Regions from separate parts of the Actinobaculum sp. 352 genome, predicted to be linked through region 1. Evidence: riboswitches for the same ligand, from Rfam matches in the RefSeq annotation. Region 1 holds a riboswitch; the other holds the start of a gene.
The links. A riboswitch is a leader RNA that binds a small molecule or an ion and turns the genes downstream of it on or off. The one in region 1 is predicted to bind FMN.
Positions count from the first base shown of each region.

Region 2: linked by a shared signal. The riboswitch ahead of ribD (bifunctional diaminohydroxyphosphoribosylaminopyrimidine deaminase/5-amino-6-(5-phosphoribosylamino)uracil reductase RibD) and the one ahead of EKN07_RS09795 (ABC transporter permease) in region 1 are both predicted to bind FMN.

Region 1 is NZ_RQSN01000009.1:5,625-21,689, reverse strand. It holds gene EKN07_RS09800 (ABC transporter substrate-binding protein) at 1-388, opposite strand, end outside; gene EKN07_RS09795 (ABC transporter permease) at 556-1,308, opposite strand; FMN riboswitch at 1,379-1,497, opposite strand; gene rpe (ribulose-phosphate 3-epimerase) at 1,658-2,326, opposite strand; gene EKN07_RS09785 (transcription antitermination factor NusB) at 2,383-3,789, opposite strand; gene fmt (methionyl-tRNA formyltransferase) at 3,786-4,706, opposite strand; gene EKN07_RS09775 (primosomal protein N') at 4,849-7,155, opposite strand; gene metK (methionine adenosyltransferase) at 7,258-8,448, opposite strand; gene coaBC (bifunctional phosphopantothenoylcysteine decarboxylase/phosphopantothenate--cysteine ligase CoaBC) at 8,498-9,742, opposite strand; gene rpoZ (DNA-directed RNA polymerase subunit omega) at 9,739-10,008, opposite strand; gene gmk (guanylate kinase) at 10,041-10,625, opposite strand; gene mihF (integration host factor, actinobacterial type) at 10,678-10,989, opposite strand; gene pyrF (orotidine-5'-phosphate decarboxylase) at 11,259-12,119, opposite strand; gene carB (carbamoyl-phosphate synthase large subunit) at 12,116-15,424, opposite strand; gene carA (glutamine-hydrolyzing carbamoyl-phosphate synthase small subunit) at 15,424-16,065, opposite strand, start outside.
Region 2 is NZ_RQSN01000001.1:337,548-353,612, reverse strand. It holds gene EKN07_RS01480 (MFS transporter) at 1-293, opposite strand, end outside; gene EKN07_RS01475 (sugar kinase) at 481-1,434, opposite strand; gene EKN07_RS01470 (L-ribulose-5-phosphate 4-epimerase) at 1,427-2,110, opposite strand; gene EKN07_RS01465 (L-ribulose-5-phosphate 3-epimerase) at 2,205-3,167, opposite strand; gene EKN07_RS01460 (3-dehydro-L-gulonate-6-phosphate decarboxylase) at 3,164-3,817, opposite strand; gene EKN07_RS01455 (phosphotriesterase) at 3,819-4,811, opposite strand; gene EKN07_RS01450 (sugar-binding domain-containing protein) at 5,004-5,981, shown strand; gene EKN07_RS01445 (DUF1540 domain-containing protein) at 6,358-6,639, opposite strand; gene ribH (6,7-dimethyl-8-ribityllumazine synthase) at 6,925-7,422, opposite strand; gene ribA (GTP cyclohydrolase II) at 7,415-8,926, opposite strand; gene ribD (bifunctional diaminohydroxyphosphoribosylaminopyrimidine deaminase/5-amino-6-(5-phosphoribosylamino)uracil reductase RibD) at 8,935-9,960, opposite strand; FMN riboswitch at 10,059-10,185, opposite strand; gene EKN07_RS01425 (cupin) at 10,262-10,603, opposite strand; gene EKN07_RS12445 (hypothetical protein) at 10,591-10,755, opposite strand; gene EKN07_RS01420 (TetR family transcriptional regulator) at 11,059-11,637, opposite strand; gene EKN07_RS01415 (PEP/pyruvate-binding domain-containing protein) at 11,767-14,277, shown strand; gene EKN07_RS01410 (ABC transporter permease) at 14,328-15,518, opposite strand; gene EKN07_RS01405 (ABC transporter permease) at 15,505-16,065, opposite strand, start outside.

The DNA of each region.
Region 1 (16,065 bases):
ATTGAATCGCGGAGTCTTCAGGCACGATAAGCGTCACCGGATACTGTTGGTACATGGTCGCCCAGTTGACGACGTCGATTCCGGTGGAACGCCCCTGCATCACCTCGTCTCCTCCGGCAAAAACGATATCCTCGTCGCCCGACTGCAGTGCGCCCAGGAGCGATTCCTGTGCGCCGTGATTGCGCACGGTGACGTCCACACCGGCATCGTCGAAATATCCCTGCTCGGCGGCGACGTAGAAGGGAGCGAATTGAACGTCCGGCACATACGTCAGGCCAATGGTGTACGTGGCCTGTCTTTGGCCGGTGGACGCTGCATCGCTGCTGCCTGAGCAGGCACTGAGTGCCAAGAGGCAGGCGGTCATGAGGGCGAGGATCTGTTTCTTCACTGCTAACTCGTTTCTAGTATGTGGGGAAGATGTGATTGTCCGACGGCGATGGCCGAGCTCGCCGGAAGGGGCGGAGTCGATTCCGGTCGGCAGGTCTCCCGTCGGCGGGTTAAGGTTCGCTACGGCGGAGTCGAGGGCCCATGCGGCAGTCACCCAGGATGCCGCGTCTAACTGATGAGGTAATTTGCTCTACGCTCCACCAGCAGCAACATGCCATAGATTGATACCGCGCTGATGGCCAACAGGATGATGATGGCAAAAAGTCCCTTTACATCCGAGGATTGTTGTGCCGTACCGAGCAGGAGGCCTAGCCCCTCACCTCCCATCACCATTTCTCCGACAATCGCACCGGTGATTGACAGCGTAAAGCCGGTTCTGATACCGGAGAGAATTGTCGGTGCGGCCAGCGGTACCTCAATACGTCGAATGAGTGTCAGACCCGCGGCACCGTCGAGCCGGGCTGCCCCGATAATCTCCGGGTCGATCTGCCGCACGCCGACCGATGTAGACACCGCGATTGGGAAGGCAACCATAATCGTGCACAGAACCACCACGGAAGCAAGGCCGTGTCCGATCCAGATGGTCAATAGCGGAGCGATGGCCACTGCGGGAATCGCCTGTGAAGCGGCGAGATAGGGCTGCGATATGCGCGAGAAGACGCGCGACTTGGCGATGGCATACCCCAGTGGAATACCCACGGCCGCGGCAATCATGCAGCCTGCCATGGCCTCCTCGAGGGTCACCAGCAGCGCACGCCACAAGTATCCCGATTTCAGGCCGGAGAGCAGACGAGAAACGGCGGCCTGCGGGGTGGGAAGAAAATGCTGATCGACAAGCGCGAAAGTGGACGACGCCCACCATAATGCGAGTAGCGCTAGCCCGAATTCCAGCGGCGGGAGCCACCCTCGCCTTAAACCCATCCGGCGTACCTTCCCATCCTGCAGCAGGGCGGAGAGAACGGACGAAGGTCATGCTGGCACATAGCCGCGATTCGTGCGCCTCCCATCCGGACTTTAACCGTCGGTCAGGGAATTCCACCCTGTCAACCGCTTGCGCGGGTCGCGGACTGTCACCGCCGGTTCAGATTTCCACTGACCCCGGAGCACGTTTGTGTTCAGGGCGATTATTGCACAGTATGGTACATGGGCCAATTCCGACTGCGGTACTGGTGCAGGTAAGAGAGCCACTGGGTCGCGGGACCCGAAATACTCAATGCGAGATTCGCGAGGTTCGACGCGCAGTTGCTTTACGAGACCGGAGCCGCCCAGATCAGTGTGTATGCGAGGCTTCGCGGGCCAGGCGTCGTAATTCCTCCACTTCGGTGTACGCATCGTCGGCTCGATACACGGCGGACCCCGCCACGAAGTTATTCGCTCCGGCTTCGGCGGCCTGAGTGATAGTTGCACGGGAGATTCCGCCGTCGACCTGCACCCACGTTTCCAGGCCTGCATTCTCGATGGCCGCGCGGGTGCGGGCAACCTTCGGCATCATCGACTCGAGGAATGACTGTCCACCGAAACCCGGCTCGACGGTCATGATGAGAATCATGTCGAACTCGGAGAGTATATCGATATACGGCTCGATTGCGGAGGCCGGGCGCAATGCCAGGCCCACCCGAGTGCCCTGGGCGTGGAGCTCGCGGGCAAGCCGAATCGGTGCGGCGGCCGCTTCAGCGTGGAAGGTCACCGAAGCGCAACCGATCTCGGCGTAGGCCGGCGCCCAACGGTCCGGGTCTTCGATCATCAGGTGCGCATCCACCGGTATTGGACTGGCGGTGACGGCGGCTTCGGCCACGGGCAGGCCGAGAGCCAGGTTCGGCACGAAGTGGTTGTCCATCACATCTACATGTGCGTAGTCGGCATTGGCTATCTTCGCAAGTTCATCGCCGAGATGGGCAAAATCGCAATTGAGAATGGACGGGGAAATAACAACGCTCATGCGCCAAGCCTACACGGGCACGGTGGCCCGGAAGGGGGCAAATGCCGTGCCGCTGTCTACTTCTTGGTGATCAGAGCCATGAACATCGCGTCAGTCTGATCTATATCCGGCCACAGCTGGATCATCTTGTCGTAACTCTCCACTTCTCGTATTGCGCAACGCGAGGCAATGGGAGCAGCATCGATAAGTTCGGCATCCGCATGATGGTTAAGGAAGGACGCAACGATATCGCGTGTTTCGGCACGCAGCGGAGAGCAGGTGGAGTAGACGAGCGATCCGCCGGGCCGCAGGGCCGCAAAGGCCGCAGCAAGTAATTCGCCCTGTAGCGACGTGAGCTCGTCAAGGCTGCGCTCTCGCCAGCGAGACTCGGGCCGACGTCGCAACGCGCCGACGCCGGTGCAGGGGGCGTCCACCAGGATGCGGTCGTAAACGCCTGGCTCTTGCGCTGCCAGGTCGCGTCCGTCACCGAGCCGCAAATCGACCAGATCGGACCAAGGCTCGACGGCATTCATGACTAGGTCAAGCCGGTGTTCCTGAATCTCATTGGCGTGAATACGAGCTCCCCGCTGCGCGGCGTAGGAGGCGAGAGTCGCCGTCTTCCCACCTGGTCCGGCACACATGTCAAGCCACAACTCGTCTGGTCCATGCAATGGCGCATGTGCCAGTAGCGCAGCAATGAGTTGGCTTCCCTCGTCCTGGACCCCGGCCTGCCCGTCCTGCACAGCCCATAGGCGATGCGGATCTCCCGCTGTCAGCAGCCGCGCGCTGGGCATCAATACGCCGGGGGCGCTGTCCATTCTTGCCCGGGCGATCTTCTCCGCAAGCTGTTCGGCGCTGATCTCGCGCGCCACTAGAGCCACCTTCGCCGGCTCGTTGTCGGCCTCCAGAACCTGCGGCAGATCGCCCGTATCGCGTCCATGAACAGGCAGTGCCTGCGCCAGCTCCTCCACAATCCAGCGGGGATGCGAATGCCACACAGCGAGGAACTCTTCCTCGGATGCAGTGCTGGAGCGCAGGATCTCCTCCCACCGATCTGCCCGTTCGCTGATTCGGCGTAGCACGGCGTTTACGAAGCCTGCCGCGCCCTGCCCGAATTCATTGCGGGCAAGAGTGACGGTCTCGTGGATGGCGGCATGTGGCGGCGTGCCCAGTCCAAGCAGCTGCTGGCATCCAAGCCGAAGCACATCAAGGAGTTCGGGATCGATATCGTAAATGCGGCGCCCTTGCGAACAACGGCCGATAATCGCATCCCAACGTCCGCGCATGCGCAATGTGCCGTAGCACAGATTCGTGGCGAATGCCGCGTCAAGGCGTCCCAGCCGAGCGCGACGCAGCTCCTGCGGTAGGGCGAGGTTCGCATAGGCTCCGTCCTCATCCACTGCGCGTAGCACGTCGTAAGCAACCTGGCGGGCCGGGTCTGTCCATTTCCGTCCGGGATGCCATCCACTTGGGCGTTCCGTCATGCTAGTACCTCAAATCCTGCGGAAGGAGACAAGTGCGCGCCGCGTAGCCAGTCAGTTGCCGCCATCGGCCGTTTACCTGCGGGGGCAACCGTTCCCAAGCGCACGGCGTAGCTACCGGTACCCACCAGGTCCTCCCGCAACTGTCCGGGGACGAGATCCGTTGTTCCCGGTACCGGCGTAACCGGTCCGAGTTTAATCCGCAGGTCCCCGAGCACGGTCCAGGGTCCCGGTGCGGGCGTGTATCCGCGGATCATGCTTTCGATCTGTTGCGCGCTCTGCTTCCAATCAACTCGAGCATCCGCAGAACTGAGAGCGGGAGCATAGGAGGGCTCGCCGCGCTGTGGTGTCGCTATAGCGGAACCGTCCTCCAGCGCCGCGAATGTTTCGACCAACAGATCGGCACCGGAATGGGCAAGTCGCTCAAGTAACGTACCGGATGTGTCGTCGGGCCGGATAGTCTCGCTAAGAGTCTTGAATACCGGTCCGGTGTCGAGTCCTTCCTCCAGAAGAAAGGTGGAGGCGCCGGTCCCCTCTTGTCCGGCAGCGATGGCGTACTGAACCGGGGCAGCTCCACGCCATTCCGGAAGTAAGGAAAAATGAAGGTTGATCCAGCCCTTACGCGGAACTGACAGCAGGTCCGCAGGTACCAGTAAGCCATAGGCGACGACGGCGACCGCGTCGGGCGCTAACTCGCGAATTGTCTTGCCGATATCCGCATCGCGCAGGCTGCGCGGTGTCAGCACGGGGATGCCGAGTGCTGTCGCCGCCTCGTGCGCCGCTGATGGGTGCAGCGTTCGCTTCCGTCCCCTGGGGGCAGGAGCACGGGTGAGTACCGCCAGCACGTCGTGTCCGGCCGCGATGAGGCGACTAAGCGAAGGAACGGCTGTCTCGGGGGTACCGGCAAAGATAATGCGCACGCGCCGATTGTACCGTCTAAGTGCGATGAGGGTTTCAAACGCAGTGCTGAACCATCGCGGCCGCGCGGCTATCGCTAGCGCCGGGGGCATGGATGTGAAGGGAGCGTGAAGTACCGGCTATACGGGGCGTCTGCAGCGCCGACTACAAAGAGGGATCGGCTTCAATGCGCAACGGGGATCCCAGGGAGGACGCCGTGTATTCGCGATAGCTGCGTCGTACGCTGGCTGCAAGCAAATCGGCGCGGGTACGGGACTGACGCAAGTAGACCGTCACTTCTCCCATCCGCCGTGCCGGGACTGGTCCCAATAGTTCAACGCCCCCGGCGAGGCGGTGCACGCCGCCGACAAGTAGCGCGTCAACTGGAATCTCCTCTCCCGGAGCCGCAGCCTCGGCTGGCGTGTTGCCTTCCTCCCGCCAGAGCGTTACCTGTGCTAGGGCGAGGAACTTCCGTACGTCCCGTGGCGCTCCGGAAATCCCGAACCAGCGGCTGGCAGGAGGTAGCCGCAACGTTTCGCGTTCTTGTATAGCATCGCCAGCACGCAGTCTATGTTGCCATTCGGCGAGTACGCGAGTGATCGCCGGGTCTGCACCTCCGGCCAGAATCACATGCCCTCCTTGGCGAGCCGACCGCACACGGATGATGACACGCGCCATACGACGCAGAAATTGCGTCTGCGCGTCGAGTCCCTGCCCCTGGAGGAAACGGGAATCAAGCACGACGGCCGCAGCAAATCCTCCCGCTGCTTCTGGCTCCGCATCCGGCGTGGCAACAACGAGACGCGGGCGTTCATTCACCGAAGCGATGATTCCGTCTGGTGCATGAGCGCCAGAAAGCACGATTCCGATGCCGGGAAATGCCCGTCCGATCTCTTCCGCGGTGCGATGCGAGCCGATGCGTACCGCACGCAGCTGGGCGCTGCCGCAGCGGGAACAACGCCATGCCTGCGCCTTCCAGCCGCATCGGGAGCATCGTGGTGCCTCCTGTGCCTGTGCGATGGACAACGCGCCAGAACACTGCGGGCAATCCGCATGCGTATGGCAGACGGCGCACGCGACGATGGGCACATAGCCTGCACGCGGGACGACCATGAGTACAGGGCCCCGTGTCAACGCTTCTCGAACTAGCCTGAAGACGGAGTCCGGGATGCGCGACCACGGTGTTCGCTCCCGTTCCCACTGCTCCGCAGCGCTGACACGCGGCAGACAGGAGCGAATGGCCTGTGGGGTTCCTTCCAGGGCCACCGCCTGCCCGGAGCCCACCAGAGCAGCTGATTCCTCACTGACGTAGGGCGAGAACACGAGCAATGCTGCATGTGCGGCCTGTGCGCGGGCGGTGAGCACACTGCGAACGTGGTAGTACGGCGAGCGGACCTCGCGCAGAGGCTCTGCCGCGTCGTCGACGACGACGCACATACCAAGATTCAGAACCGGCGCCCACACGGCTGCGCGAGTGCCGACAACGATCCGGGCCTGCCCGCCAAGAATCCGCAGGAAGGTGCCGTAGCGCTGCTGTGAGGCGTCCTCCCCCGACACAAGAGCTACGTCTTCTTGTAGCAGTTGCCGCAAGGTGATGGCTAGGCGCTCCGCATGCCGCGTAGTTGGTGCAATGACCAGGACCCCGCGGCCCCCGCGTCGAACTTCACTGATCGCGGTGGCCAGCGCCTCCGATCCTCCTGCTCGTCCGGGAAGCGCACAGCACACCGCATGTGGTGCACCGTGCCGCAGATGGTTGAGAAACGCATTACCACCGCGATAGGAACTCCACGCGGAGTCTGATGATGCGCCGCGCGCGGCCCCTTCCGCATCATATGCGTGAAAAGGAGCCTCCTCGGATGCCTCGCCGCTCGGGGCCTGCTCTTCTCCCTGCCGACTGTTCATGACCTGCAGGGCATCCCGCGTTATCGGCCCGTGCTCCTGAAGGTAAGCGCGTTCAGACCGCGCATGACGCTGCGGAACAGCCAGACGAAGGACGTCCGCTGTTGGTGCAGCGTGCGATTTCGCAACCTGTTGGGCAACCTCGTACACCTCCGGGCATAATACGGGCACCGGTGACACCACGCGCCGCAACGGACGCAGTCGACTCGCCGTCGTCGTGACTGAATCACGTGCGACGATAAAACCGGAGGCCTGCCGCCCTGCGATATCCACGGTGACACGGACCCCTACCCGTGCCGTATCGGCGAACCGTTCCGGGATCAGGTAGTCAAAGACACGGTCAAGATGGGGCTGTTGCAACTCAAGGTGGACATGCGCCACAGGATCGGGCGCCGACCCGGTGATTTCGCGTTGTGTGATGGGGATAGGAAGCAACACGCCCTGTTCCTGTGCCGCTGGCACGGTGCCGAGCCCGGGGAGTTCGGTCAGCCCAGGCAAAGCCTGCAAGGAATCAAGGCGCGCCTGGCCGCTAACCGATTCGGCTGACGCACCGTACTGTGGATTCCTTTCCATAGTGTTATTTCACCACGTGGCTCCGTCACATTTCAGGTTGGTCTCTGCTCATGCAGTGGCCTCGCACGGCACGTAGTCGTTGTGCTTCCGTTCCAAAAGCACTTACAAGGCGCGGAGCAGATCCTCAACCCGATCCGTCCTCTCCCAGGTGAAATCAGGAAGCTCGCGGCCGAAATGACCGTACGCCGCAGTCTCTTGATAAATCGGGCGTTTCAGATCAAGCTGCTCTATGATGGCAGCCGGACGCAGATCGAATACCTTATGGATCGCATTCTCGATCCGATCCACGGGCTCTGTTTCCGTGCCGAAGGTCTCGACGCGTACCGAAACCGGCCGGGCACGTCCAATCGCGTATGCCACCTGCAATTCACAACGTGACGCCAGCCCCGCAGCCACCACATTTTTCGCCACCCACCGAGCCGCGTACGCGGCAGAGCGGTCGACTTTCGATGGGTCTTTCCCGGAAAACGCACCGCCGCCGTGCCGTGCCATACCGCCGTAGGTATCGACGATGATCTTGCGCCCGGTCAACCCCGCATCACCCATCGGCCCACCAATCACAAACCTTCCCGACGGATTGACCAGGAGGCGAAGCCCCGCGGTGTCCAGGTGAAGATTCTCGTCTTCCAGCACCGGCTCCAGCACGTGGGTGCGCAGTGTGCCTTCCAGCCATCCGTGTTCGATCTCCGGAGCATGCTGAGTGGAAATGACCACCGTGGTCAGGGCGACAGGGTGGTCGCCGTCGTATTCGATGGTCACCTGCGTCTTTCCGTCCGGGCGTAGGCCCGGTACGACACCGTCCTTGCGGACGTGGGTGAGGCGTTCGGCCAGGCGGTGCGCCAATTGTATAGGTGCAGGCATCAAGGTGCGAGTTTCACGGCAGGCGTAGCCGAACATAAGGCCCTGGTCACCGGCCCCCTGGCCGTCAAAGCGATCCAGTCCGACTCCTTTCTCACGCTTCTCCAGCGACGTATCCACGCCATCGGCGATATCCGGAGACTGCTGGCCGATTGACAGAGTGACACCACAGGAGCTGCCATCAAAGCCCACGTCGGATGATGTGTAGCCAATCGTCCGGATGGTCTCACGCACCAGAGCAGGAATCTCCACATAGGACTCTGTGGTGACTTCGCCTGCCACGTGAATAAGGCCAGTCGTGGCCATCGTTTCCACAGCTACACGGGACTGTGCATCGTCTGTCAGCATGGCATCAAGAATGGCGTCGGAGATTCTGTCACACACCTTGTCCGGATGTCCTTCGGTAACGGATTCCGAGGTGAATGGCATCGGCATGTAGTTCTCCTTGTAGCGGTGGTGGTGGGTGGCGTCGTGAAGTGGACGCTTAGGGGCGTTCGCGCCAGGCGACAATGGCGTCGAGTAAATGGCGAGACATCGCCGATTTGGTTCCTGAGGCGGTACCGAGGATATTGCCGTCGCGGTCGACAATCGTCACCGTGGTATTAACCGGACCGAAGCCGCGATCAGTACCGACCTCGTTGATGACCATGAGATCTGCCCCTTTGCGGCGAGCCTTGTCACGTCCGTACTGCAGCACGTCGTGCTCGCCATCCCCTGTTTCGGCGGCGAACCCGACGATCATCTGCCGTTCCCTGTGCCGCTGGTGGGCGAGCTCGGCGAGGATATCGGAGTTTTCGACCAAAGTGAGGGTAAGCCCCGTTTCGGTTTTCTTGATTTTCGCGTCGGCCGTACGGTCAGGCCGGTAATCGGCCACGGCAGCGGCCATGATGAGGATGTCGGCATCACGTGCGGCCGCATGCATCGACTCTCGAAGCTGCGCCGCCGAGACAACAGGAACGATGCGGGCGCCGGGCACGCGGGCCAACACCTCGGAGGTTACATTCGCGGCCACCAGGGTCACATCGGCACCTCGCTGTGTCGCCGCAGCTGCTATCTCCGCGCCGAATATACCGGTGGACCGATTGCCGATGAAGCGAACCGGATCGATGGCCTCATGCGTTCCGCCGGCGCTGATTGCTATCTTCAGGCCCGTGAGGTCGCGCGGAACACCGGCTAGTCGTGCCTGGACGAGCTGCGCGATCTCCTCCGGCTCCGGCATTCGCCCGGGTCCGGAGTCGGGACCGGTCAGTTGTCCGACGGCGGGCTCGACGACTTCAATACCGCGTCGGCGCAATGTTGCCACGTTGTCTTGTGTCGCCGGATTCAACCACATTTCGCTATGCATAGTCGGCACGAGCATAACCGGGCACGTCGCCGTTAGTAAGGTCGCCGTCAAGAGGTTGTCCGCCGTTCCGGCCCGGACCTTGGCGATTGTATTCGCGCTGGCGGGTGCCACGACCACCAGATCTGCACTCCGGGCGAGACTGACGTGCTCCACGCCTGCCGCGTTCTCGGTGACCAAGGTGTGAACCTTCCGGCCGCTGAGTGCCTCCCACGTGGTTCGGCCAACCATATCAAGCGAGGCCGGGGTTGGGACCACCGTGACGTCGAGACCCGACTTCTTCAACAGCCTGACCAGCGTACAACTCTTATAGGCAGCAATGCCCGCCGTGACGCCGACGATCACATGATGCGGGCCGTCCCCCCGGGCGGCCCGAGATTCGCTCACTCGGACTCAGTTCCCCACTCGATCTTCTCGGCGACAATCTCTCGCAGAGCGACCGACAGTGGTTTATCCTCCGGACCTGCTTCAACAAGTGGTCCGAAATGACTGATGTTGCCATCCCCGCGTGTCATCTCCTGGCGGTAGGAATTGATTTGACGCGCACGCTGCGCGGCATACACGGCTAGCGCGTACTTCGAGTCGACTTTCTCAAGCAACTCGTCAATGGGCGGGTTCGTGATGCCCTCGGGCTCGGGAACGGTACCGAACATGTTATTCCTCTCCTTATGTGCAGCTATAGATTCTACTGCCCGAGCCCCATGATGCGAAGTAGCTGGTCCGTGGCACCCGACACGGAATCGTTGATAACGACGTGATCGAATTCGTCGCGGGCCGCACGTTCAACACGCGCGGTTTCCAGGCGGCGCTCTTGCTCCGCCGCATCTTCGGTACCACGCCCCCTGAGGCGGTGGACAAGTTCTTCCCACGACGGTGCGTCGACAAAGATCTGTTCGACATCTGGCCACGAACGCCGGATCTGCCGTGCTCCATCCAGGTCAACTTCTAGAATAGGGATCCGGCCCCGCGCGAGCATGTCAACCACAGGCTGCCGCGGCGTGCCGTAACGATTCCGGCCGTGGACGATAGCCCATTCCAGCATTTCGCCGGAGTCGATGAGACGGTCGAACTCCGCGTCGGAAACGAAGTGATAGTCAATGCCTTCCCGTTCTCCGGGCCGAGGCTGTCTAGTTGTCGCGGAGACCGAAAGCCAACACTGCGGCGCCCTCGCAAGGAGATCGCGAATAACCGTGCCCTTGCCCACCCCGGAAGGGCCCGCCACCACATACGGAATCACCGCGGTCGAAGCGCCGCCATCTGAAGCACCCATGCCTCAATAGTGCCATGATCGCGGGACGCCGCGGAATTCATGCATGGTTCGGTCAACTGAACCGCTTGATAAGAGCCTCCCGTTGATGACGTCCGAGTCCAGCGATGCGCCGGGACTCAGAAATGCTCAGTTCGTCCATGACCTGTTTCGCCTTCGCGGTACCAACACCCGGCAAAGAAGCGATAAGGGCCGAAACCCGAATCTTGCCTAACACAGGCTCCGAGGCGGAGAGTTCTATAACTTCCGGAATCGTCATCTTACCCGCTTTAACATTACGCTTAACCTCGGCGCGGCGCTGGCGTGCGGCAGTCGCCTGTTCGAGAGCAGCTGCGCGCTGCTCATCAGTAAGCTTGGGAAGTGCCATCTCGGTCTCCTTGATGTCCTACCCCGCAGAAGCACCTGCGGTAAGGCCTTTATAACCCACTTTTTGCGCGTTTTCGCGTGTTTCTGCGCGTTAGGAAAAAAGCCGACGCCGTCGCGAATATCTTCGCAGGTCATCGCGGTGCGACTTGGTGAGCGCGAAAAAACCTGAAAGATACGTCAGAAATAATGTGCATCCAATTGTGAACATAGTTGCAAAGAACTGGTTACGATAACGTAACCAGCCGAAGAGAATGTGTCTGTACCTCGCGGTCAGTCCACAACCTCGATATCCGTTAACACATCCATGAACGCTTCTCGTAGCCCGTTGGCATCCGGTCCTCCTGCGAGCACCGAGCGTGATGCCGATGCCAGAACACGTGGATTGGATGCGCCGAAGACCGCACGTAGTTCGCTCCCACCGGCGCCCTGCGCGCCGACACCGGGAGCGAGAATCAAGCCGGGAAAGTCGGCGAGCTCGATACGGAGCTGACGCGCCGCGTCGGCGATGGTTGCGCCAATGACGATTCCGACCGGTCCGATTCCGGCCGGACACAGCTCCCGATCCCACCGAGCCACCATGTCGACGACGGTTCTCGCCACCGATTCGCGACCATCGCCGGCGTGCTGAACGATGGCTCCTTCGGGATTTGAAGTCAGCGCGAGTACAAAGAGTCCCCTCCCGCGTGATGCGGCTCGATACGCCGTCTTCTTCAATGAAGCCGGTCCCAAATAGGGAGACACAGTGAGGGCATCGGCACGTAATGACCCTTCGAGGTAGGCGTCCGCGTAGGCGTCCATGGTGGAACCGATATCGCCGCGTTTAACGTCGAGAATCGTCGGTACGCCGACGGCCCGCGCAGCCTGTAGTACCTCCTCCAGAACCGCAACTCCCTGTGCCCCGTGTCGTTCGTAGAACGCCGACTGCGGCTTAAACGCGGCAACGTAATCACCGAGCGCATCGATGGTGCGTAAAGAGAATTCGCGCAGGCCGACCGGAGTGTCAGGCAAATCCCATCGTTCCAAGAGACTGGCGTGCGGATCGATGCCCACGCACAGCGGACCTCGTTCGCGCATACGTTGACCGAGGCGCACGCCGAAGTCCGCCATTTCCGCACGGTGATCAGCCGTCATACCAGGCGCTCCTCGCGTTCCTGATCGTAGTTCTGCAGGGATTTCACGGCGAAACTCCTCTTCCGGCGGGCGGCAATTCCCTGCACTGCCGCGGCAAACTCCTGCACCGTCGTGATAATCGGCTTATCCGCCGCCGTCGTGGCAGCGCGGATGGAATACCCATCACGCCGCGCCCCAGGCGTGTTCGGGGTGTTGACCACCATATCGATGTCACCGGAGGTGATGAGATCGACGATTGTCGGACTACCATCGGGGCCGCGCCCCTCTGACTGTTTTCGCACCACGGCGGCCGGCACGCCGTAGCGGCGTAGCACGGCGGCGGTTCCGGTGGTGGCCACAACCTGGAAACCGAGGTCTACCATTTGCAGTACGGGGAAGATGATGGAGCCCTTGTCATGGTCAGCGACGGAGATGAACACCGTACCCGAATCCGGTAGGCCGCCGTAGGCTCCCTCCTGCGACTTCGCAAAGGCAGTTGGGAAGGTATCGGCGTACCCCATCACCTCGCCGGTAGAACGCATTTCCGGGCCGAGAACCGTATCGACGACGCGGCCATCGCGGGTAGTAAAACGCTTGAAGGGAAGAACCACCTCTTTTACAGCCACACTGGAATCAACGTCCATGACACTGGCATCGTGTTCCGGCAGCAATCCGAGCCGCCGGAGCTCAGTGATCGATCTCCCCGCCATCACCCACGCCGCCGCACGTGCCAGAGGTACACCTGTGGCCTTTGAAACAAAGGGAACGGTGCGGGAGGCGCGTGGATTGGCCTCAATGACATAGAGGATGTCATTCATCAACCCAAACTGAATATTCAACAGCCCGCGCACGCCCACGCCGCGTGCAATAGCTTCGGATGCCTTACGGATACGGTCGATAATGTGTTGCGAGAGTGTGACTGCAGGTAGCACACAGGCGGAATCGCCGGAGTGGATACCACATTCCTCGATATGCTCCATGACCCCGCCGAGGAATAGCTCCTCACCGTCAAATAGCGCATCTACATCGATTTCGGTGGCGGCGTCGAGGAAGCGGTCCACAAGCAGCGGTGCGTTGACACGTGAGGCGTCAGTTCGCGCAGTTTCGTGCCGGTCCAGGTAGTTTCGCAGCTGTTCTTCCGAGTAGACGACTTCCATGCCACGTCCGCCAAGCACGTACGACGGCCGCACAAGAACCGGATAGCCGATACGCTTCGCAATCTCCAGCGTCTGATCGTCGTTCGTGGCCGTGCCGTAGTCAGGCGCGCGCAGACCTGCCTGGGCGAGCACACCGCCGAAAAGCGCACGATCCTCCGCCGCGTCAATGGCACCGGGCGAAGTACCGATAATCGGGACTCCGGCGGCCTCCAGTGCGGCAGCGAGCGAGAGAGGCGTCTGGCCGCCCAATTGAACGATCATGCCGTACACCGGACCTGCCGCGCATTCGGCCTTATAGACTTCTAGGACATCTTCCAGCGTCAGCGGTTCGAAATACAAGCGGTTGGAGATATCGTAATCTGTTGAAACCGTCTCCGGATTGCAGTTGACCATGATGGTCTCGTACTCGGAAGCCAACGTCTGCGTGGCGTGGACGCAGGAGTAGTCAAACTCAATGCCCTGGCCAATACGATTGGGCCCGGAACCGAGAATGATGATTGCCGGGCGCTGCCGCGGGCTGACCTCCGTCTCCTCGTCGTAGCTGGAGTAATGGTACGGCGTACGCGCAGCGAATTCAGCCGCGCAGGTGTCCACCGTCTTATACACCGGGTGGAGGCCGTACGCCCAGCGAATCTGCCGCGCCGCCTCCTCGGAAATGCCGCGAATCCTGCCGATTTGCGCATCGGAGAAACCATGCCTCTTCGCCTCTCGCAGCGTGGCAGGACGGAGGGACTCCTCAACGGCTACAAGCTCTGCCACCTCGTTAATGAGGCTGATCTGGTCCAAGAACCAGGGGTCGATACCGGTTGCCGCATATAGCTCGTCAATGCTCGCACCGGCGCGTAGTGCCTGTTGGACCTGGATCAACCGGTCCTCGGTCGGTGTAGCACAGTCGCGAATAAGCCGCGCGAGAACTTCGCCAGTGGCAGGAGTGCCATCCCAATGGAAGACAGTGCCCTTCTTATCGATGGAGCGCATGGCCTTTTGTAGGGCTTCGGTGAAGTTCCGCCCAAGGGCCATCGCTTCGCCCACCGACTTCATGGTGGTTGTCAGCGTGGGGTCGGCATCGGGGAACTTCTCGAAGGCGAAACGCGGCACTTTCACCACGACGTAATCGAGGGTCGGTTCAAAGGACGCCGGCGTGGACTCGGTAATGTCGTTGGGAATCTCATCCAGCGTGTATCCGATTGCCAGCCGAGCGGCGATCTTTGCGATGGGGAACCCTGTTGCCTTTGAAGCAAGGGCGGAAGAACGCGATACGCGGGGGTTCATTTCGATAACAATCACCCGGCCGGTCTCCGGTTCGACGGCGAACTGGATGTTGCACCCACCAGTGTCGACGCCGACTTCGCGGATGATTGCGATACCAATGTCACGCAGGCGCTGGTATTCGCGATCCGTAAGTGTCAGCGCCGGAGCTACGGTGACCGAGTCCCCCGTATGCACACCCACCGGATCAACATTCTCAATGGAGCACACGACGACGACGTTGTCCGCCTGGTCGCGCATGATCTCCAGCTCGTACTCCTTCCAGCCGATAATCGACTCCTCCAGCAGTACTTCTGTGGTCGCGGAGTAATGGAGCCCTTGGCCGGCTATTCGGTCGAGGTCCTGCTGATCGTATGCGAGACCGGAACCCAAGCCGCCCATCGTGAAGGAGGGACGCACAACAAGCGGGTAGCCCAGTTCGGATGCCGCGTCATGGCATTCATCCAGCGAATGACAGATCACCGAGCGGGCGGACTGTGCTCCGCAACGTTCGACAACCGCCTTGAATTTATCGCGGTCTTCACCCTTGGTGATTGCATCGGCATGCGCGCCGATGAGTTCCACTCCGTAGCGGTCCAGTACTCCTCGCTGCACCAAATCCATCGCGGTGTTCAGAGCCGTCTGGCCGCCCAGGGTCGGCAGCAACGCATCTGGCCGTTCCTTGGCGATCACCTTCTCCACGATCTCCGGGGTGATCGGCTCGATATAGGTGGCATCCGCCATCTCCGGATCGGTCATAATCGTGGCCGGATTGGAGTTGACGAGGATGACGCGCAACCCCTCCTCCTTCAACACCCGGCAGGCCTGTGTACCGGAGTAGTCGAACTCGCAGGCTTGACCGATCACAATCGGACCGGAGCCGATCACGAGAACGGAGGTGATATCAAGGCGCCGCGGCATCAGTTGTTCTCCTTGTCTTGCGTTGCCTTCGTTTCGTCTTCTCCGGGATCTTCCGTCTTGCCGCGTTGTGCGACCATCAGGTCGAGAAAGGCGTCGAACAGGTAGGACGCGTCATGCGGTCCGGCGGCGGCTTCTGGATGGTACTGCACCGAGAACGCGGGAATATCAAGGCAGCGTAGGCCTTCAACCACCTGGTCATTCAGGCCGACATGCGAGACTTCGACCCGCCCGTACTTGCCTCCGGCGAAGGGCGAGAGCGATGGGTCTTCCACCGGTGCATCGACGGCGAACCCGTGGTTGTGTGCCGTGATTTCCACCCGGCCGGTAGAACGGTCCAAGACCGGCTGATTGACTCCGCGGTGCCCGTACTCGAGTTTGTAGGTGCCGTAGCCGAGTGCCCGCCCTAGCAACTGGTTTCCGAAGCAGATGCCGAAGAAGGGGTAACCAGCGTCGAGCACCTCGCGGAGCAATTCGACCTGTTGGTCGGCAGCCTGCGGATCCCCGGGACCGTTGGAGAAGAACACGCCGTCGGGCCTGTACGCCTCGATCTGCGCGAGGCTCACCGTCATGGGAACGACGATGACACGCGCACCGCGCGCGGCGAGTTGTGCGGGGGTACGGGCCTTTATCCCCATATCGAC
Region 2 (16,065 bases), on a different contig from region 1:
AAGGCGTGCTTACGGCCGAAGATGTCGGCCAGGCGCCCCCAGGTAATCGAACCCAGCACTGTGCCCAAACCCGCACCTGCCAAAATCACGCCCGAATGGAATCCTGTCAGGTTCCATCCCGGTGTCTCGATAAGAAGGTTGACGATGAAGCCAATGAGGAACATATCGAAAAACTCCGACACATTCCCGACGATCGCCATACCAATAAGGGACTTCTGATGTCCCGTTAGTCGATGATTGTCAATTTGTTCTGCAGCTGTTGCTCCCGCGGGAGCCTGCATAGTAGTAGCCATAAGTTGTAGCCAATCTCAAGTCGAAGGACTGTCAGCGAGTGCGTGGTGGAAGGCCAGGCACTGCGGACGACCCCCATCCGAAGGCGCGCTTCGCCATACTCTTCGCCGGGGTGTGAATCCCGAACCGTCGGCCGTCGCATGGCACAACACGACAGCCGATGCGCGCGGCCGACGCATTCGGGTCTAGTTAACGGACGATATCCGTCGTGGTTGGGATGCTCAGTTCCGCCGCAGAGACTCGTGTCAGGTCTCCGTAATGCGTGAGTGCATGAGCAGATGTGCGCTGACCGTAACGGATGCCCTGGACGACGTCGTCGTGCAGAAAACCGTGGATCACTCCGGCAACGAAGGAGTCGCCTGCCCCGGGCCGGTCAAGGACGGGAACTTGGGTGACTTCGAAGACCTGATCTCCCAGTTCCTCGTCGGAGAGGTATACGCCGTCGATCTGATCGGTAGAGACAACCGTCTTCACACCGAACTTGTCGCGCAGAGCGCGGCACACCTCGACTCCTTCACCCTGGGCATGGAAGACGATTTGACCGTCTTTGCGCGAGCAGAAGAGAATGGACGACTTCTGCGCAATCGGTCCCAGAACTTCACGCGCCCGCTGCGCCGTCCACAGCAGCGAACGGTAGTTGACGTCGAGCGCGATCTTGATGCCGCGCTCGTACGCCAGATCGACGAAATACGTGATGACATCTGCCGTACTCTGTGTCAGTGCGGCCGTGATACCCGTGACGAACACGAGCTCGGTGTCCAGCATCGACTCCCAGGCGAAGTCGTCAATCGTAATATCGCGGAAGGGCGTGTGCTCACGGTCGTAGGTAACGCGGGAGGGCATGGGATACTCCCCCGGTTCCATGAAGTAGAGGGCGGTGCGGCCCCCTTCCGCGAGTACCACGTTGCTGACATCAACACCCACACTCCGGTACTCATGCAAGATGCGGGTGGCGAGGCTGCCACTGGGTAGCTTCGACGCCCAGGAGGTCTTACGCCCCAGCTGTGACAGCAGACCGGCGACATTCGCCTCGGAGCACGCGGCGCTCATGCGCAACTGGTTGGCTGAGACGAGACGATCACCTTTGAAACAGGTGAGGCGGATCTGCCCCTCACCAATGGTTGTGAGATCGAATTTAGGCATGGCTTACTCCTTGTGAGGCGGCCGCCGTTCCATAGCGGTGGCTGTATCGTTCGTAGTTTTCGTCAATGTCGGCCTGCGGCAGAGGTTCTATCGTCCCGATCTGCATCGCGATGGACACGGTATGTGCGACATCCTCCACCATGACGGCTGCCTGGATGGCCTTTTCTATTGAAGGCCCGATTGTGAACACGCCGTGTTTCGCCAGCAGAATGGCGGGCGAGTGTCCAATGTGCTCGATGATCTGCTCCCCTATCTGTTCAGTTCCAATCGAGGCGTACCCTCCGCAGGGCACCGGCCCGCCGAATTCATCGGCCATCGCGGTTAGCACGCACGGGATAGGTTGTCCGGTTGCCGCCCACGCCGTCGCGTAGTTTGAGTGAGTGTGAATGACAGACCGTACATCCTCACGGTGCCGGTAGACGTACAGATGTGAAGCCGTGTCCGACGACGGGCCCCGCTCGCCCTCGACGACTTTCCCATCCAGATTTACAACCACCATATCCGCGGGTGTCATCTTCTCGTACCGCACTCCGGATGGTTTGATGACCACTAGTCCGGTTTCTTCGTCGCGGGCCGAGAGGTTACCGCTCGTCCACGTAACGAGGCCATGCCGGGGCAGTTCAAGATTGCCTTCGCAGACCTCTTCCTTGAGTTCCTCAAGCATTATCTTCCTCATTTCTTGGTTAGTATTGCGCGGCGCATGCGCCGCAGTTCGGCTCCGCCGCACATACGGTGTGGCGAGATCGTTGCTTACACTGTGGCAGCTGTTTTCACGGCACCACCGCCATTCCATTAGCGGTCACACGCGCGGCGATGAAGTCGCGGGCAATGCGAGCCTTGTCGACGGAGTCCGGGGCGTCGTCGTTCCACATCTCGATCATCAGGCGGCCGACCCACCCCTGCTCGCGCAGGAGCTGGAAACTGCGATCCCAGTCCACGATGCCGGTACCCATATCGACCCGTCGCGGCTCGCCGCACCGAACGTCTTTGGCATGCAGTGCCACCATGTGCCCACGCCCCGCTGCCAGTTCCGTCGCCGGATCTAGGCCCTGTTCAGCAATATTGCCCAGATCCGGATACACCTGCAGGTACGGCGAATCGATAGCGGAGACGAACTCCATCGCCTTGCAAATCGAGGTGACATCGGCGCCGTCGACGTTCTCAATTCCCATGACAACGCCGAGGCGTGCAGCCAACGGAACTGCATCGGCAAGCATTTGCTTGTACCAGTGTTCGGCGTCCGGATTGGGATCCTCGTAGTAGCAGTAGTATCCGGCAATTTGGATCACGCCTACACCCAGTTCGTGACACACTTTCAGCCCGCGCGCCATCACTTCCCGGGCGCGCCGCCGCAGCGTCGGATCGCTACTACCTGGCGCAATCTTGCGATGGACGGACAGGCAGATTCCACCGATCATTGTTCCTACCGATTCGGCCGCGTGGCGTACTTCACGGCATGTCGTCGCGTCCCAATCCAGGCGCACCTCACGTTCCGCTGACTCATCGATTGACAAGTCGAGGAACGAGAAGCCGGCTGCCGGTACTTGCTCGAAATACGCACGCCACTCGTCGCCGGTGATCGGAACTGAACCCAGTGCCTCGCTGGCGGATGCTCCCGCGCGAGACGGGTTCGAGATCAGCGCCTTTTCGTAGATACCGAGACTTACACCATCGCGCAACGGATCATCGGCAGGGTGTTGCTCTGCCTTCGTGCTCTGCGCGGCGAGGCTCATGACCACACCTGTTCGATGGTTGTGCGCAGCTCGTGGGCTGCGGCTTGGGGGTTGTCTGCCGCCACAATGGACCTGCCGGCGATGACGATGCCCACCATTCGGTCGGCGAAGGCAGGAAGATCTTTGGCCGAAACTCCGCCAGTTATAGTGACGGTGAATCCCATATCGGCCAGTTCATCGACGCGATCCATGTCCTCCGGTTTCCAGGAAAGGTCACCGGCCGCCTCCCGGTCACGGGAACGCTTGACAATGACGTGTTCCACGCCAGCCTCACGCCATTTGCGGGCACGGTCGGCATCGAACCATTCGTCTGCCAGTTCCACCTGCACCTCGCCGTGGAATTCCGCGGCAACTTTGCAGACTTGCTGGATGGTGGTCAGCGATGCGCCGGCTACGCAAGAGACCATGTCTGCCCCGGCCTCAAAGGCTAAGCGTGAGATCTTCTCGCCGGCTTCGGCGATCCTCACATCGGCCAGAATCTTCTTGTCCGGGAACAAGGCACGAACAATGCGCACGGCATGGTATCCCTCGCAAAGCACGAGAATGGTGCCACATTCGATGATGTCAATCTCATCCGCCGCCTTCTGCAGCGGACCGAGAGCGCTGGGAAGATCGTAAGTATCCAGTGCAACTTGCAAGCGCGGTGTCACGTCAGCCCCTCACCGGATCCCAGGCGAAGAAGGTGGCCGCATTGTTCACCAGTAGGTCCTGCACGTAGCCACGGTCAAAGCCCTCGTCCTCCACCAGGCGCGGCGCGAACACTGCTGGGTCATAGTCCACGCCGGAAACCGAGCCATAAACCTTTTGGTAGGAGGCCTTGCCGGAATCGGTGCCAAGCAGGATCTGTTTGCCGTATCCCTTCTCGCCGAGAACCTTGAGCAGGTTGACCCGGGCGTTATCCGGCACGTACTTGATGCGGTTGGTGCCGTCCAGTTCCACGTAGCAGCCGAGCTTGGTGATTTGCTCCTGTACCCACGGATCCCAGTTGCGCTGAATATGACCGATGGCGATCTTCTCCGGTGCCACGCCCTCATTGACCAGGAAACGAGCCTGTTCCGGTCCGCAGGTGCCGGCCGTGACGTGGGTGTTGATTGGCGCCCCGGTCTCCTTCGATGCAATGGCGACGGCCTTGCCGGTCTTCACCTCCCAGTCTGTGATCTTGCCGTAGGCGGTTGCCCACTTGATCACACCTGCCTTCACATCCGTTCGCTCCACGATTGGACCCATGTAGTCATAGCGGTCAATGCCTTCAACAATGTCCGCGATCAAGAGATCGGCGATTTGGTTGACCGTGTACTGGTTCACCCAGCTCTGCCGCCATTCGAGGTATACCTTCTGCTGGTGGAATCCGGTGGAAGCAACGATTTGCAGATCGGGCACCTTTGCTGACACTTGGCGAAGCTTGAGCACATCACGGCCGGATGAGGCCGGGCACATGTCGATGACTGTTCCACCGCCCGCCCAGTTCTTCGACGCATCGACGAAGTAGCTGGCCTCTTGGGCAGCCTTTTCAACGTCGTCAAGTAGATGGTCCGGGTCGATGTAAACCTCTCCAGCACCAACGCGAATAAGATGATCGTGGGCGTTCACAACTCCCAAGGTCTCCGGTGCAACATCGCCGTCGATAGTTCGCACGATTGTCATTGACTTTCCTTTCACTTGTCGGTCCGCGTCCTTTGCGGTTGTCGCATCTGGCTGCGACACATCTACTGTCACCCTGAGCAAGCCGGAAATGAACACCTACAATGCACATCTGTGCTATCGTTGTGCTAACCACGTCAGCATAAATCCCCGATTTTCTGCGCTTTGATTCCGAAAAGAAGTGGAAATATACACATGTGTGCATCAATAGCGATGGCTAGGCAGCGACGTCGACTCGAGTTGCTCCTCAAGGTTGCAACACGGTATTGGGTCGATGGCGCCTCACAGGCCGATATCGCTCGCGAACTCGGCTATTCTCGCCCGCAGATCTCGCGCCTGCTGCAGGAGGCGCGAGAGCGCGGTGTCGTCCGCATTTCTGTTCAGCACCCGCTCAGTCGCGCAGTCGAGGCGGAAGAGCAACTGGTGAGTCGCTTTAACCTTGCGGGCGCCCACGTAGCCTTCGCCGACGACGCCGATCCGCAGTCAACGGCACCCGTCCTCTCCCTGGGCGCTGAACTCCTCTTATCGATGCTCAAGCCAGACTCCGTCGTCGCGGTAACAAATGGCCGTGCGGTCGCCGGAGTCGTTGCGGCGCTGCCCACATCGCGACACCACGAGGTCACCGTGGTACAAGCCATTGGCGCCATAGCGCGAGACAACCACATGGTTGATTCCCCGGATCTGTGCCGCCGCCTGGCCGCTGTATTGGGCGGGAATTACCGCATCCTTCCCGCGCCTCTTTATGTCAACGACTCGCATGCAGCCTCGGCACTGCGGCGCGAATCAACCATCTCACTGACTATCTCGATGGCGTCACATGCCGACATCATCTTGACCGGCATCGGCGCCACCACACGCGCAGGAGCCGGCGCAATCTTCGATCTCTGGTACGGTTCGGCGGAAATTGCAGAACTGCTGCGCATGGGGGCCGTCGGTCATATAGGCGGACATCACTTCAATGCCTCTGGTCAGCACACCGACGGCAACCTATGCCGTCGGTTGCTCGGGGTTCCCTTCGACCGCATCCGCGACTCCTCGGATGTTATCGCCGTCGCTTGGGGGGAGGAGAAGGTGCCAGCCATTCTCGGGGCGCTGCGGGGCGGGCTCGTGAGCCATCTCGTCACCGATATGCGCACTGCCAATGCCGTGCTGGCACTTGACGACGCCGCCTGACGTGCACAACGCACGATTCTCCGGGTTATCCCCAGTTTTCCGCGAATAATGCGGAGCTTGGCGGAAAACCCGGAGAACAGCATCGGCCTGGCATGTGAGTTCGTCCTCCAACCCGACGACTGGTTCTCAAGCGCGGCCCACCGGTGTACTGTTCCGGCACACTACCCACCGCATCATCAGGGCACCCGGCGCACCATCAGGTCACTGACCAGCAGGTAGGCGGCCGCACCACCGGCAAACCACTCACCACACGAGTAGGTAGTCATCCCTCCGCCACCCCCACCGCACCAGCAGGTCACCAACCGCACCGGCACAACAGAAAGACCGGCAGCCGCCACGTGCGACTGCCGGTCACAAGTACTGTTTGAACCGCTGCTTACCTCACGGTGAAGGACATACAGGAGGCGGTCTCGCCACCTACGGTGATGCCCTCGGCCGTACACATGAGGTCATCGTTATATGCGCATTCGAGGCGCTGGCAGGCACCGACCTGACCGTTAGGAGAAGGAAGGCCTCCGCGGGCGTCGAGTGCCACAAAAGTGGTGCAATTCGGCTGAGCTGCGGAACCAGCCACGGTAATGGCGAAGGCTGAGCATCCACCATTGTTGTACGCGCAGCTGGTCACGGAACAGGTCGTCACGGGAGCGGGAATGCTCATGATCGTTTCCCCTTTCGATAGCAGGAATCACGCGTCTGACACTTTGACGCTACGACCACCGCGGTCCGACGACCAGGCAGGTTATCCTCCCCGACTTTACGTTCTCGCCACAGCAAAACCGCGGAGCGCCGCACAAAACGGCATATCAAGCGGAATCAAGCACCGAATTAGACAAGGAAAATCGCGCACAATAGTTCGCCGCACTACCAGCCCGCCCAGCTACACCACCAGCCTGAGCAACCGCGCCGCCAGCCGCCCGACCAGCTACGCCATCGCCCCAAGCAGCTAGGCGTCCCGCGAGGCCTCATCCAATACCCGCACCATCTGCAGCGCTGCGACAGTCGCCTCATAGCCCTTATCCTCCGAGGAGTTCTCCAGTCCGGCGCGATCCAACGCCTGCTCCACGGTGTCACACGTGAGCACTCCAAAACCAATGGGGGTGCTCTCTTGCAGCGCCACATTCGTCAACCCAATGGTTGCGGCGTCGCAGACGTAGTCGAAGTGGGGTGTTCCACCGCGAATAACCACGCCCAAGGTGACCACGGCGTCGTGCCGAGCCGCTGCCGCCTGCGCCGCCAACGGCAGTTCGAAACTGCCCGGCACCCGGATCACGTCGGCCCTAATGTCGGCATCAGACGCAGCTCGCAGTGCTCCTGCCAACAATCCGTCCATCACTTGCTTATGCCACTGTGCCGCAACAATTGCCAGACGGATCGCACTACCGTCAGCATGCCGCCCATCACTGGGTGATAGAGCCGTCTGCGGCATCCCTTGATTAGACATTCTGTACTCCTTCCACATGCAACAGGTGGTGCATGCGATCACGTTTGGTCTGCAGATAGCGGATGTTTTCGGGGCGAGCGGGAACCTCAAGCGGAACGACGCCAACGACGTCGATACCGGCGTCGCGCAATCCCGTCACCTTGTCCGGGTTGTTCGTCAAGAGGCGGACACGCTGGATTCCCAACGCCCGCAGAATTGCAGCGGCAGCCGTGTAGGAGCGCGCATCCACGGGCAGTCCTAGCATTTCGTTCGCATCGACGGTATCCGCCCCCGCCTGCTGCAGCTCATAGGCACGCAGTTTGTTAAGAAGGCCGATACCTCGCCCCTCGTGATCCCGCAGATAGATGAGGACGCCTCCCTCTGCGTGAATCTTCGCAAGCGCCGCATGCAGTTGTTCGCCACAGTCGCAGCGATGCGATCCGAGCACATCGCCGGTCACGCATTCAGAATGGAGTCGGACCAGCGGCGCCTCAGTGGTATCCGGCAATGGAGCTATCAGGGAGATATGCTCGGCCCCCTCCAGTGCCCAGGCTTCGGCCGAGAACGCGCCGAAGTCGGTCGGCAGTTCAACCGTTCCCGAATGCTCGGCGGCAGGAAGACCATCGCGCACGGGTTCCATAGCCGGGTCCGTCACGCTGCGAAGCCGAACGCCTGCGTCACGAGGAGCCCCCGCATAATCGGCTTCGTTCGCGTACCCAGTGCTACCGGCCTCACTATTGTTCAGGCCGTGGGATGCTGTGTTCTCGGCGAGGCGCAGGTACTGTTGCAGGCGTTCAATAGTCATAATCTGCAGACCATGTTCGGCCGCGAAACTGCGCAGGGCGTCCAGCCGCATCATGGACCCGTCGTCGTGCACGACTTCCCCGATTGCGGCCGCCAGTGGAAGGCCCGCCAGGCGGCACAGGTCAATGGCAGCCTCGGTGTGCCCGGCCCGTTCAAGCACTCCCCCCGGACGTGCAATAAGTGGGAGCACGTGCCCGGGCCGTTGCAACTGATCGGCTCCCGCGGTCTCATCGGCCAGAACCCGCACCGCCGCACAGCGGTCATGCGCGCTGATACCGGTCGAGGTACCGAATCGGGCGTCGCAGCTGACGGTGTATGCCGTCCGCTTAGGATCTTCGCTGTCGGTTACCATCAGCGGCAGTTGCATCTCCTCGGCACGCTCCCGGGTAATCGGAGCACATATGAGACCCGAGGTGTAGCGAACCAACATACCTACGGTTTCCGGAGTGGCCAATGCCCCCGCAATGATCAGATCACCTTCGTTCTCGCGATTCTCGTCATCGACGACGACTACCGGCCTCCCGGCGGCGAATGCCGCCACTGTCTGGTGAATATCTGCGAAGTCCTGGTCAATGGCCCGTATCCTGTTACCGCAGCGCAATGGCGTAGTGGTAGGTGTGCTCTCAGCCTGTTCGGAATGCGAAGCCGTGGCGTTCCTATTGTGCGAATCGGCCCCGGTGAGCCGTTCGGCGCGGGGATTATGCGCGGATACCTTCGCCATTGCTCTCCTTATTGTGTCGGTGATAGATGTAGCACGACGTCGTCGCCGCACTGCTCGGGGGGTGTATCAAGTACGAAACGATGGGCTGCGGCGAGCGTAGCGATTCCCAGATCGCCGACAGATCGCTTACCGGTTCCGAAGAATATGGGTGCCTGGTAGATGACGAGGGAATCGACGAGTTCCGCCGCAATAAAGGCCGTCGTGACAGTCGGGCCACCCTCTACGAGCACATGTTCGATTCCCCGAGCTGCAAGTTGCGCCAACGCTTCCTGTGGGTTATGCGTGTGCAGTTGGCACCAGCGCCCGTCCCGCAACGCCGCTGTCGAGGGAACCGGGGTATGCCCCATAACCACGCGAAGCGGCTGCGCCCCTCGTTCGACACCATGCGCGTTGCGGGCGGACAATCGGGGATTGTCCGCGGCAACTGTTCCGGTACCTACCAGTATCGCGTCGGCCTGCGCACGCAATTCGTGCCCGGCGTGGCGTGCTTCCATACCCGTAATCCACTGACTACTGCCATCTGCGGCTGCCACGAATCCATCAATCGATTGTGCGATTTTGGCCGTCACGAAGGGGCGGTTCTCCGTAATCGCGCGCAGCCAGCGCCGGTTCAATTGGCGTGCCTCATCGGCGCATAGCCCGCTGACAACATCGATGCCCGAGCGTCGCAGGTAGTCCGCACCACCGGACGCCTGCCGGTGCGGGTCTGCGACCGCGTAGACAACACGGCCGATTCCGGCATCGATCAACGCGCGCGTGCACGGCCCGGTGCGCCCCGTGTGGTTGCAGGGCTCGAGGGTGACAACCGCCGTCGCACCCTGTAGGTCATAGCCTGCAGCTTGCGCCTGAGTGATAGCTTCGACCTCGGCGTGCGCCGTGCCCGCACCATGGTGGTAACCGGTGGCTACAATCTGCTGGTCCACAATGATGCTTGCACCAACGAGAGGATTCGCACCACGCACGCCCTTGCAAGCGGCATTAAGCGCGCCGCGCATCGCAGTCACTTCATCGGCCCGCCACAGGGCACTGCTCACAGCTCATCCTCCCGGTGTCCTCATCGACCCGGGGAAGCGAGAGACACCCGCATGTGCGCCAGTCAACGACCGAACGACATGCTGGAGTGCATGACTCACATCATGTTCCTCCCATCCAGACTCTTACTGTCGGTTCCGGAATTTCACCGGATCAGCCAGCCCTTCCGGGCTGGGTCGCGGACTCTCACCGCCGGTACGGAGTTTCACCGTCCCCGGGACATGACTCTTTTAGTATGGCAGTGCCTGCGCCGTCTGTCGACTACATCCGCTCAGCGGACACGCGAGAGATGCGTAGCGGGACCTACGCGTGCGACCCTTCGCCTGTCGACGTCACCGTCGTCAATAGGAACGCGCTGTTCTCAACCGCAAGCACTGAGTGACGCTCGTGGGTCAGAACCCACAGTTCACCCGTCTTGAACTCTCCCTGTAGCTCGTCACCAATTTCTACTCGCACCTTTCCGGCAAGGACCTGCAACGACGCCGCCGGCGGCGAGTTGTGTGTGCGCAGTCGTGTGCCCGAACGCAGCGCAATGATCGTTTGCCGCAGCACGCCGTCGCGTGCGACAAGTTCCGCACTGCGGCCGTCTTCCGCAGACTGCGCTGCCTCCAGGTGGTCAGTAACCTGCCTCATCAGATCGGCCATATTGTCTCCTCCAGTGATCTACTGCCGTAGGTGAACGTATCCGTTATTATCACGCCTCGCCGCGCCACCATGCCGACGGTTACCGACACGGAAAGCAGCATTGTCAAGGCCAACCGGATGGGACTGCCCGTATCGACATCGATTGGTGTCATCTGCCTTACAAACAACCCCAAGGACCGGTCACAGGTGCCCATAGTATCAAGGTTGAGACCTTGCTACATGTCAGGCGTTTCATGATTATTGTTTGTCAACATGTCCCGTCATGAACGTCGCCACCGAAGCCGAAGGCAACGCGGACGCCTCTCTTGCGTCAGGCCTGTTCCGCGCTTGACGACGTCGGCCTGCCCCATTCAAAAGCGTCAAATGTAGCATACGGAAAAGCCGAAGATCGCCGACATCGCAGCCAGATCGTGGGCGAATTCTTCGCACTCAGCGTAGTAATCGCTCACTGTCAGCTAGTCGGCAGAAGTAACACGCGACAAGCCGGAGAGGAAGGAGTAGATGATGAGTTCCTCATCCACCGGCGCATTGCGGATCACACGTTGCATCAGTAGAGCATCAACAAGAGCAGCGAGATCCGCAGCGCGCTCTTCCACGTCCGCAACATTCAAGCTCTGGAGAAACGGAAGCACCTCGCGGCTGAAGTGTTCGCGCACCGAAGTCCCTCGCAGCAGCGCATCGTAGAGTTCAGGATCGGAGCGACACTCCATGAGTAGTAATATCCTCGCCCGATGATCCTCCGTACGGCGAGCCGAGCGTGCCAGACCAGTGGCTACTCGAGCCGCCACGCTCCGCTCGTCCTCCACATTCCATGCGGCTGTCGCAACCTCCACCGACAGCTCTTCCACCGTTCGCTCCGCCAATCGTTCTACAACCAGTTTGATCAAGTCGCGGCGAGTTCGCGCATAATACGATGTCGATCCATTTGCGAGGCCCAGCTCACGGTCGACGTTCAAATGCGTAAGTGCGCGGGCCCCTCGTGCTGACAGAATATGAATCCCCGCATCCGCAATCTGCCGGCGACGATCACTCATCTCCCGTCCTCTCATGGAATCCGCTCCTATAAGAACCCGCCCGGAATCAGTTCGCAATTTATCTCGACGAGGCACCTCCATAAGTATAGAATCTCCACCAAGGCTCTACGACTATAGAGGTAGGCGGATATGATCGCATGGTTTGACGAGGCGGACGCGGGTAACGCACAACGCGTAGGTGGTAAGGCGTTGCATCTGGCGGAGTGCGCTCGTGCCGGTTTTCCCGTTCCCCGCGGATTCTGCATCACGACGCGCGCCTATCGAGAGACTCTAGGTAGCAGTACCGCGCAGATCCGGGAGGATGCCGCCAAAGGCAGGGCGTCCCTTGCGCGCAACCGCATCCTTGAGAGCGTCATTCCACCAACCGTGCAGACGGCGATTTGCACTGCGTACCGCCTTCTTGGTTCCCCACCGGTTGCTGTGCGTTCCTCTGCGACAGCTGAAGACCTGGCGGAGGCGAGTTTCGCGGGTCAACAAGAGACTTTCTTGGGCGTTATAGGAGAAAGTGCCGTACTCTATGCCGTTCGCAGGTGTTGGACCTCACTGTGGTCGGATCGTGCCGTTGCCTATCGCAAAACGCAGGGAATACCCGATGACGCTCTCGCCCTCGCCGTCGTCGTCCAGACCATGGTTCCCGCCGATACGGCCGGCGTGCTCTTCACCCGGAACCCCGTCACCGGCAGCGAAGACACAATGCTTGTCAACTCGTCATACGGACTGGGCGAATCGGTGGTCACGGGTCTGGTCACACCGGATACCTTCACCCTCGCCCGACGACCACCCGGCGTGCTCACCCGAGAAATAGGCCGCAAGGAAACACGAATTGACGCCTCCCCGGGCAGCCCACCCACCACTCGGACTGTGCCGGAGCAGGACCGAGGCCGACAGAGCATTACGGATAAGCAACTCATGCGCCTGTTGGGTTTAGGCGAGCAAGTCGAGGCCTACTACGGCTGCGGACAGGATATTGAATGGGCCTTTTGCGGGGAGGAACTCTATTTGTTGCAAACGCGGCCCATCACCACCGCAACAGAAGCCGTCGTCTCAAGGAACGAACGTGCTGCGGCGCGTTTAAGCAAAGTACTGCGTGACGACATGATTGAACACTACCCCGCACCATTCCCGCTTGACCTGTTCGCTGTGCATCAAATACAGGACGCAATTCAAGAGCTCATGCGAGCAGCCGGGCTGAAAGTCGATTCGGCCGCCGCCCTTATTCGCGGCGAGGGCACCGGGGTTATCCGCATTCGTATGACGGCGCCGCGTCCAACTCTCACCACGCCGGCACGCTTGGCTGTCCTATTTCACCGTGGAATGTCGCACGACCCTGCACGCTGGACCCACGAGGAATCAAGACTGCGCTCGCGCCTTGATGCGATGCTCCAACGAGTCACGCGCCTGCGCGAGATGAGCGACCGCGAGGTCATGGACCTGGTTCACCTTTCCTTGGCGGAGTGCTCACGCCTGACTGCCAGTCGATTCCTCAACTACAACGCTCCTTTGGTGGTCAACCGGACGATCTGCTCGCTCCTAATCCGATTGGTACATGCGAACCCGCAGGTTACACCGGAGGAGCTCCTCATCGGCGTTCCGTACAAAACGGCGGCGATGACCGCGCAAATCAGCCTCTTGGCGCAGCAAGCACGCGAATTTGGTCTCACAGCCCTTCTGACAGGCACACCTTCCGACCGGCTACCGGCTGTGCTGAGCGGTAGTAAACGAGGTCGACAGTTCCAAGAACTTGTCGATGAGTTCCTCGCTTCCTACGGCGCTCGCTGCACTCGTCTCTATCTGCCATTCTCAAATAGATCCTGGCGGGAGGATCCTGGTTCCTTCTACACGCTGCTGGCAACGACACTGCGGGGCAACCCGGTCCAGATTCCACAGAACACACCCGCATTGTCCACACCGCCACATACCCGCGGCGAGAACACTGCCCGATTCATCAACGCCCGGCTTCCACGGCCGCTGCGTTTCCTCTGGAAGAGGAATGCGCGGCGATTTCAAGCACGCCACATTGCCCGCGAAGGAACAGCCTACATGCTCGAAGAGTTCTTCTGCGTCGCCCGGGCGGGTATGGACGAGATCAGCCGCCGCCTCGCTGATCGCGGACAACTCGACGATCCTGCAAATATCCGGTTCCTGTACATGGAGGAGGTGCAGCAGGCACTCGACGACGCTGATAAGCAGCTCTCTTCACTCGCCGCGAGGCGTCAGCGAGTGCGCCCCACCGCACAGTCCGTGTGGCTGGATCGCGGCGACCCCGAAGTTGGCAGCACACTAGACGAGTTGCACACTCTACGTGGCCAACCATCCAGTTCCGGACGCGCCTGCGGCCCGGCGCGAATCATCCACTCGCCGGACGAAGCTGCGCGGCTCCAGCCCGGGGATATCCTCGTGTGCCCCTACACCGACCCAACGTGGACGCCGCTATTCGCCGTCGCGGCGGCCGTCGTCGCTGATTCCGGTGGTCCGCTTTCTCATGCGGCGATTGTTGCCCGCGAGTACGGGATTCCCGCCGTACTCGGAACCGGCAACGCCACTTCTCTGCCCGACGGTGTGGAGCTGCTCGTGGATGGCACTGCCGGGACCGTGACGATAACAGATCCGGCAGCCCCTTCATCTCACAGTCCCTCCTGAGACGAGCGAGAGCTGCGGGCTTTCGCTCTTTCCGTGGGCAAATGACGAAGCTACAGCGAGGCGCGGGCACGTGACCGCCCGATTGCGAGGGCGACGGCGAAGATAGCAACAGCAAACAGTGCACATACGCCACATTGGCCGACATAGCCGAGTATCGTTCCCGTGCTCGCCGCACCAGATTGGGATGCCCCCATAATCGCCTCGTTGGCCCAGTAGCCCGGGGTGAAACGCGCCAGGGTGGTCAGACCGTCTGGCATGAGCTCCAGCGGTATCCACGCTCCCCCCAGGAAGCACATCGTCATACCGCCAATATTGGCGACCGCGTTGGCGGCATTATCTCCTCCGCCGAGTTGGCCAACCAGGAAGCCGATGGCAATGCCATTGAGCATCACGGCGAACAGCGCCAGACCCAAAACCCCAATTGAGGGCGCTGATGTTGCGAGAGAATCAAGTCCAAAAAAGACCAGTCCCAGAGCCGAGATCCATAGCCAGCCGAGGAAGCCCACCATCAGACACGCCCACATAACGCTGACGTTACGCGAGGTACCACTCAGCGGCGCTGCGGAGAGGCGTGAACGGACAGGACGTCGGTTCAATGCGATCAACAGAATGGTGATGGCGACCACGCTAAAAGCAACCATCGGGTACATGGAGAACTCGGCGAACACGCGCAGGCCGTTCGGAAGCGGTGGATCATCCGCTGTCACAAGCTCTACATCGGCGCTTTGTGCTATCGCCTCATCGGCCAGCGCAATCGCCTGCTCGGGACTGCTGCCCGCCAGCGAGAGATAGTTGTAGACCTGCGCCAGGTAGCCATTAACGCGAGTATCAAGAAGCGAACCTGCGGCGGAGCGGTAGTTGACGACCGTATCGAGGAGAGGAACCTCCGTTTGTTCACTCGCAGCGGCGCGAAGGCTATCGCCATATCCCGCGGGGATAATCACGATGTACGAAATATAGTCTTGTGCCGTCGCATCTTGAATGGAGCGAGGGGTGTCCTCAAGATCCGTTACCTCCCCCATCGATTCAACATATGCGGTGAGCCCGCGCGAAATTGCCGAATTGTCTCTGTCAATCACGGCAACCGTGTATTGCTGCGTGTCGACAACTTCCTTTTCGAGGTTCTCTCCACCCTGCACTTTTCCGATGAACAGGCCGAAGGAGCTCAACAGTACGAGGTAGATGAGAATGTATAAGCGGTGAGCCGCAGCAACCTTCATTGATGTTCTAAAGACGTTCATAGCTCATCCTCCTCATGCGGATCAATGCGATAACAAAGAAGACACCCGCCATGGCACAGATAACCATGCAACTGCGCACGAAGGGCTCCATCTCGTCGTAATAGAGCAGAGACAAGAAGCTGCGCGTCGACTGCCACAGCGGGTTCATTTGCGCCACCAGTGGTGCACCTTGCTCAACCATATTGGCCAGACGCTGGGAAGCATCTCCGTACAAGCCCGTGAACAACGACAGCAGGCAGCTTATTGCGGAGACGATCCCTGGGTCGCATTGCCGAATCGTTCCAAGTACTGATCCACCCGCGCACGTCATAAGACTCGACAGTGCGATGGCAAGGACTAGCCAACCCGCCCGAGAGCCGAATTGCACTCCTGCGACGAACTTCAGGAACATGAACACCACGATCATGCACCCGAACATGCAGATCCAGGCACCGGCGATGGTGCCAAGCAGCACCTTCCAGCGTGGAATGCCCGCCAGGGTCCGCCGCGCTCCGACGGCCGAGGAACGGCCAGCAACGTTTCGCACGGCTTCGAGGGCCATCAGAGC